One region of the Mycobacterium sp. NPDC050441 genome, then DNA from elsewhere that is predicted to be linked to it. Evidence: predicted binding sites of a transcription regulator. Region 1 holds the regulator's gene; the other holds the start of a gene.
What was found. The regulator LexA, encoded in region 1, represses DNA repair genes until DNA is damaged. The targets are predictions, from matches to a motif close to CGAACANNTGTTCG.

Region 1 (3,778 bases):
GATGACGACTTCGACCATGACCCGTTCGACGATGACTACGACGGCGGACCCGGGGATTCGTCCTACGACGAGGACCGTTACGACGACGCCCGCTACGGCTCGCGTGGGTACGACCAGGATGAGTACCGCGATGATCGCGGCTCCGATGCGGCGAACGGCTATGGGCCGAGCGCTGCCTATGGCGGCGGCGAGGCTGCGACGGCGCGGTTCGCCGGGCCGGGCGAGGAATCAGGAGGGGCGGCGTCTCCGTTCGACGGGCCCACCGATATCGCCATCCCGGTGAGTCAATGGGCGGCCCCGCACGGAGGGGCCGGTGGTTATGGGACGCCCGGCGAGGACGAGGAACCGCCGGAGGATTCCTCGCAGCTGGCCGGCCCGGAACAGGGCTTCGACGACTATGACGATGATGACGACTATGACGATGACGATTTCGAGGACGACGACTTCGACGACGAGGACCTCGATACGCCCATCGACGCCGACTTCGAGGAAGTCGCCGAGGGCGACGATGTCGACGACATCGAAGCGGAGCTTGTGGACGAGGACCAGGCGGACACCGGGTCACTCAGCGGTCCGGTCGGCGGAGTGCGCGAGGCGCAGGGTTTCGCGGCGCTGAGCGGCCTGGCAGTGCCGAGCGATCAGGACAACGTCGACACCGCGCCCACCCGCGTCATCAGCGAGGTAGAGGCCTACAGCAGTGAGGCTTACAGCGGTGAGGCCCACGGCGGTGAGGCTTACAGCAGTGAGGCCCACAGCGGACGCCATGCCGCCATCGAACTCGATGAGATACCCAGTGCCACCGCCATCCATCTACCGTTGGAGGACCCGAACCGCGCGCCGGAGGGCTATCCGATCAAGGCGGATACCAAGTCCGGCCGGTACTGGGCACCGGACAGCAGTGAATACGACGATGCAGTGGCCGAGATCTGGTTCGCCAGTGAGGAATTCGCCCGCACGAACGGGTTCGTGCGCACGGACTGAGCGGCAGGACCCGGCAACCATCCGGTGGAGCCGGGTCCGCCTCGTCGGTCAGATCTTGCGGATCACGGTGACGACCTTGCCGAGCACCGCGGCGTCGTTGCCCGGGATCGGGTCGTATACCGGGTTGTGCGGCATCAGCCAGACCTGACCGCGGGTCCGCTTGAACGTCTTGACGGTGGCTTCGCCGTCGATCATGGCGGCCACGATGTCTCCGTTGTCGGCCACACTCTGCTGGCGCACCACCACCCAGTCACCGTCGCAGATGGCGGCATCGACCATCGAGTCACCGACGACCTTGAGCAGGAACAGCGATCCTTCGCCGACCAGTTCGCGGGGCAGCGGGAAGACGTCCTCGACAGCCTGCTCGGCCAGGATGGGGCCGCCGGCGGCGATACGTCCGAGCACCGGCACGAAGGTCGGTTCGGGTAGCGCGTCGGAGCCGGCCACGTCGGTGGACACCAGCGCGGCGGCCGTCGGATCGTCGGCGCCGCGCACGTCGACCGCGCGCGGTCGGTTGGGATCCCGACGCAGGTAGCCCTTGCGTTCCAGGGTGCGTAATTGATGGGCGACCGACGAGGTCGAGGTCAAACCGACCGCATCGCCGATCTCGCGGATGCTCGGCGGGTAGCCGCGACTGGTGACCGACGCGCGGATCACGTCGAGAATGGTGCGTTGCCGGTCGGTGAGCCCCTCGGCCCGGCGTGGACCCGCGCCGTCCGATCCGGCCGGGTTGTCGGTTTTGCCGTCCCTGCTGCGGTCGTCGCTCATGTGGCCGAATGTAGTCGTTGATCGAACATTAATCAAACATGTGTTCGAGGCGTGTTGCGGGCGTGTCTGCTGGTGGGGCGCGTGGGGACGCGATTCCGGACCCGTGTGCGGGTTGGCGGCCCGAACTTGTCGGTGCCGCGTTCTATCGTTTGGCAACAGTTCGATCACATGTTCTATCAATCGAACACCTGAGCGAGTATGTTCGAACACAAGAGCGAAACCGTCCCACCGAAAGGCAGTCAGATGGCGATCATCGATATCCCCGCCGATAGCCGTTCCCGCGCTGTTCGGGCCGTGCCACAGTCCCCACCGCAGCGCGTCCGGACTCGTGGCGGTGCCGGCACCAGGGGCACCGCCACCTTCGGTACCGGTACGGCCAGGCCGGTGCGCCGGGTGCGCCCGGTGCAGCGGCCGGCGCCCGACCGTCCCGCCGCCGGTGCGGTCCGCTACCGCGGAACCGGAGTGCTGATGTCGCGGGCATCGCATCGCAGTCGGCCCATCACGCCGGCGACGACGGTGTTGCTGGCCCTGGTCGCCGCCGGTATCACGGTGTGGCTTGGCCTGGTGGCCCAATTCGGCGGGGTGATGGGGACCGAGAGCCCGGAGCCGGCTGAGCTCGCGGTGGTCCAGGTGAAATCAGGGGAGACGCTGCAGCAGGTGGCTCGCCGGGTCGCCCCGGATGCTCCGGTGGCCCGGGTCGTCGAGCAGATCCGAGACCTCAACCAACTCGAATCCGCGGCGGTCGACCCCGGGCAGACATTGCTCGCGCCGGTTGGCTGAGCAGCGCAATGGCCGCTGAATCGTCATGGCCGGCAGCCACACTGGTCGGTGTCGGAGTGAGCACCTACGCGCCACTGGACCCGGCGGTGAGTCTGCCGCGGGCATCGCGGGTACGCTCAAGGGCGCTCGAGCTAGTTGTCCGGCGGCATGACGAAGGAGCGGTAATGCACTGTCCGTTCTGCCGTCATCCTGATTCGCGTGTGGTCGATTCGCGCGAGACCGACGAGGGCCAGGCCATTCGGCGCCGGCGATCGTGCCCGGAGTGTGGACGGCGGTTCACCACCGTGGAGACCGCGGTGCTGGCCGTGGTGAAGCGCAGCGGGGTGACCGAGCCCTTCAGTCGGGAGAAGGTCATCCGTGGAGTGCGCCGGTCCTGTCAGGGCAGGCAGGTCGACGACGATGCGCTCAATGTTCTGGCGCAGAAGGTCGAGGACGCGGTCCGCGGCCTCGGCACGCCGGAGATCCCCAGCCATGAGGTCGGCCTGGCGATTCTCGGACCGCTCCGGGAACTGGACGAGGTCGCTTACCTGAGATTCGCCTCGGTGTACCGGTCGTTCTCGTCGGCCGAGGACTTCGAGCGCGAGATCGAGGCGCTGCGGGCGCACCGCGCCGAGGCGTAATTCAGTCCAGTCGGGTGGTGCCGTCATTGACGACGTGGCCGGCCAGACGAACCCAGCCCTCCGGATTCCAGCGGGTCTCGATCACCGAACCCTTCCCCTGGATGATCGTCAGATCCCGGCTCAGATAATCCGTCATCCGTACCGCTGCGGACCCGGTGGCCTCGTCCTCGGGGATCCCCAGGTGCGGGGCGAACGACCTGGCTCGTAGCGTGCCGTGCTCCTCGTCGATCCAGGCCCACAGGTAGTTCTCGTCGGCATCGGCGAAATCATCGGGCTCGGCGGCGAGTAGTTCGTCGACGGAAGACAAGTCGTGGATCGCGAACTCCGATGCCCACTCCGAGCGGGCATTGACCACGGCGCGATCGCCGTCATATTCCACCTGGATGATCCCGGCCGGCACCCGCAATGTGTTGACCGGCAACCCGGTTTCGCGCAGCCACCACGATGCGCCCACCGTGGGGTGCCCTGCGAACGGCAGTTCCGTGACCGGGGTGAAGATGTGGGCATTGGCCGAGTTGCCGCCAGGCTGCGGCAGATCGATGAATACCGTTTCGCTGTAACCCAATTCGGTGGCGATCCGCTGGCGATCGGCAGGAGCGACAGTGCTGTTGTCCACTACTCCCAGCGGA
Region 2 (3,778 bases), on a different contig from region 1:
ACCAGGGAGCGCAGGAAGGTGCCGTAGTCGACCAGCACGTCACGGTCGGAGATCACGCCGGCCGGGCCGTCATGGGCCGGCACCCCGGCGATCACCTCGTCGGAGATGACGGACAGTCCGGTGTCCTTGCCCACCGGCTTGGCCCCGGCGCGGCACAGTTTGATCCCGTTGTAGGCGGCCGGGTTGTGACTGGCGGTGAACATCGCTCCGGGGCAGTCCAACTGACCCGAGGCGAAGTACAGCTGATCGGTGGAGGCCAGCCCGATGCGAACCACGTCCAGGCCCTGGGCCGTCACGCCGTCGGCGAAGGCAGCTGCCAGCGTTGGCGAACTCTCCCGCATGTCATAGCCGATCACGACCTGTGCGGCGCCTTCGGCGCGGACCAGACGAGCGAACGCACCGCCGACCTCGGCCACGAACGCCTCATCGATCTGGCTACCGACCAGACCACGGACGTCATAGGCCTTGATGACATCGTGAACAGCCGCCGCTGGCCTAGACATATAGCTCCTTGTGAAACGGGATCGTTGGCGCCAGCTTAACCGCCGGGCGGCGTCGACACGTTCACTACTCTTGGGCCGGTCGTCGTCTAATCAGGTCTTAATCGGTGGGATCCGGCAACACCCGCAGGTGCCCGCGACGGCGACCGTTGGTCTCGGCGGGACGTACCTGCGGCGCCATCACCGCGCTGGTGCCCACACCGGTGGAGGGATCGGAGAATCCGGCCACCACCCCGCCGCGGGGAACCGCGCCGGGCTGGCCTTCCCGGACCGCGTCGGCCAGGGCCACCAGATCGTCCTCGTCGGGATGGGTGGGCAACGGACCGGCATGACGGACCAGCTCCCAGCCTCTGGGCGCGGTGATGCGGCCGGCGTGGCCGACACACAGGTCCCAGGAGTGGGGTTCAGACACCGTGGCCAGGGGTCCGACTACCGCCGTGGAGTCGGAGTAGACAAAGGTCAACGTCGCCACGGCATAGTGCGGGCACCCGGGCCGGCAGCAGCGACGGGGAACATTCACGCGACTGACATTACTTTGGACGATCGCTGTGCGGTGCCGGACACGCGCAGCCGTCGGGTCCCCGATCTCGAACCGTTACGATCATCGCCGTGGCCCAGCGCAACCCATGGCGATCGCGTCGCGGCCGCGATATGCGCGGACCGCTGCTTCCGCGCTCGGTTCCCGGCTGGCGTAGCCGCGCCGAGCGGTTCGACATGGCTGTGCTGGAAGCCTATGAGCCGATCGAGCGGCGGTGGGCGTCGCGGATCAAAGAACTCGATGTCGCCGTCGATGAGATTCCGCGGATGTCCCCGAAGGATCCCGACAGTGTGCAATGGCCACCCGAGGTCATCGCCGATGGCCCGATCGCGTTGGCGCGGCTGATACCTGCTGGGGTTGACGTCAGAGGAAATGCGACCCGGGCTCGAATTGTCTTGTTCCGCAAGCCCATCGAGCGCCGGGTCAAAGGATCCGATGAGCTAGCTGACCTGCTGCATGAAATCCTGGTGGCTCAGGTGGCCACCTATCTGGGAGTTGAACCGTCAGTCATCGACCCGACGATCGACGACGACTGACGTCGAGCGCTGCATCGTGTGATGAGCGCTCCGTCGGGGAGCGTCAGATGATGCCGCGTTTGAGCCGGCGACGCTCCCGTTCGGACAATCCTCCCCAGATGCCGAAGCGCTCATCGTGCGCGAGCGCGTAATCAAGGCAGGCATCCTTGACTTCGCAGCCTTGGCAGATGCGCTTGGCCTCGCGGGTAGACCCGCCCTTTTCCGGAAAGAACGCCTCCGGGTCGGTCTGTGCGCAGAGCGCACGTTCCTGCCATTGGTCGTCTTCGTCTTCCGGATCAACATCAATGTGTTCGGGTACTGAACTCACCGGAACCAGACTCAGTTGAGGACGTCCGGCCGCCCCCATCGGTGTCGTTCCCGTGTTGATGTGCGGTGCGTTGTCTACCGAGCCGAGTAGCCGATCGTCAAACCGGACCACATGATCGAAATCGCCGCTCTCATAAGACATTATCCCCCGCCTCCTCACTCGGTCTCGTAGATCCTAAGTGGAGCCCCACTATTGCGATGCGCGGTCACCCCATTCGAACAGTTGATCGAATCTCGGTCCGCGACACCGGAATCGGTCACCAACCGGGAAATGACACAACTGTGATTACACACGTGTTAGCTGCCGGGGTCAAGCGCCAGAGCGCGATTTCATACCATCTCGTTATGTCAAATCGGCGCGTCGCGACATCGGCGTGTCCTGGCCGTGACGACGTCGTTTCCATCCGCACGCACTCAACGCCTAGGGTCGGACGTTGTGAAGATCACCGTTCTGGTCGGCGGCGTCGGAGGCGCCCGGTTTTTGCTGGGGGTACAGCACCTGTTGGGCCTCGGCCAGTTCTCGGAGACCGACAGCAAGCATGAACTCACCGCGATCGTGAACGTGGGTGACGACGCCTGGATGCACGGCGTCCGGATCTGCCCGGACCTCGACACCTGCATGTACACCCTGGGCGGCGGTATCGATCCCGAGCGCGGCTGGGGCCACCGCGACGAGACCTGGCACGCCAAGGAGGAACTTGCCGCGTACGGCGTGCAACCCGACTGGTTCGGCCTGGGCGACCGGGACCTGGCCACGCACCTGGTCCGCACCCAGATGCTCCGCGCCGGCTACCCGCTGTCGCAGGTCACCGAGGCGCTGTGTAAGCGCTGGTCACCAGGTGCGCGACTGTTGCCCGTCACCGACGACCGCAGTGAGACCCACGTGGTGATCACCGACCCGGAAGACGGTTCACGACGAGCCATCCATTTCCAGGAGTGGTGGGTGCGCTACCGCGCGCAGGTGCCCTCGCACAGCTTTGCGTTCGTCGGTGCGGAACAGGCAACCGCGGCACCGGGTGTCGCCGAGGCGATCGCCGATGCGGACGTGGTGTTGCTGGCACCGTCGAATCCGGTCGTGAGCATCGGGCCGATCCTGCAGATCCCCGGCGTCCGCGGCGCACTGCGCTCGACCAAGGCGCCGGTGGTCGGCTACTCCCCCATCATCGACGGAAAACCGTTGCGCGGCATGGCCGATGAGTGCCTGTCCATCATCGGTGTGGAATCCACCTCACAGGCCGTCGGCCGGCACTTCGGCGCCCGGTCGGGCACCGGAATCCTGGACGGCTGGTTGGTACACGAGGGCGATGAAGCCGAGGTCGAGGGCGTTCAGGTGCGCGCGGTGCCATTGCTGATGACGGATCCGCCGACCACCGCCGAGATGGTGCGGGCCGGCCTGGACCTGGCCGGCGTTCCGCTGTGAGCACCGGAGTGAACGGCGATGTGAGCACGGAGCACGGATCGGCCGACCGGGTCGAGATCCTTCCCGTACCAGGGCTTCCCGAGTTCCGACCCGGAGATGATCTGGCCGCGGCCCTCGCCGAGGCGGCACCATGGTTGAGCGACGGTGACGTGCTGGTGGTCACCAGCAAGATCGTCTCCAAGTGCGAAGGCCGCATCGTCACCGCCCCGTCCGATCCCGACGAGCGGGACGCCATGCGGCGCAAGCTGATCGACGGCGAGGCGGTTCGCGTACTGGCACGCAAGGGTCGAACCCTGATCACCGAGAACGCCATCGGACTGGTCCAGGCCGCCGCGGGAGTCGACGGCTCCAATGTCGACTCGAACGAGTTGGCGCTGTTGCCAACCGATCCCGACAGCAGCGCGCAGGCGTTGCGCGAAGGCCTGCGTGAGCGACTCGGCGTCACCGTCGCTGTCGTGATCACTGACACCATGGGCCG

Region 2: a site for LexA is predicted at 2,097-2,110, ahead of cofD (2-phospho-L-lactate transferase). Genes of this name have one in related genera too.

The regions. Positions count from the first base shown of each region.
Region 1 is NZ_JBFAJS010000002.1:224,496-228,273, forward strand. Features, by position in the region: gene AB0I14_RS06150 (hypothetical protein) at 1-981, shown strand, start outside; gene lexA (transcriptional repressor LexA) at 1,030-1,749, opposite strand; gene AB0I14_RS06160 (LysM peptidoglycan-binding domain-containing protein) at 1,948-2,529, shown strand; gene nrdR (transcriptional regulator NrdR) at 2,694-3,149, shown strand; gene AB0I14_RS06170 (PhzF family phenazine biosynthesis protein) at 3,151-3,778, opposite strand, start outside.
Region 2 is NZ_JBFAJS010000003.1:303,915-307,692, forward strand. Features, by position in the region: gene AB0I14_RS10455 (phosphomannomutase/phosphoglucomutase) at 1-503, opposite strand, end outside; gene AB0I14_RS10460 (DUF3499 domain-containing protein) at 601-1,020, opposite strand; gene AB0I14_RS10465 (metallopeptidase family protein) at 1,152-1,574, shown strand; gene AB0I14_RS10470 (WhiB family transcriptional regulator) at 1,618-2,022, opposite strand; gene cofD (2-phospho-L-lactate transferase) at 2,317-3,300, shown strand; gene AB0I14_RS10480 (coenzyme F420-0:L-glutamate ligase) at 3,321-3,778, shown strand, end outside.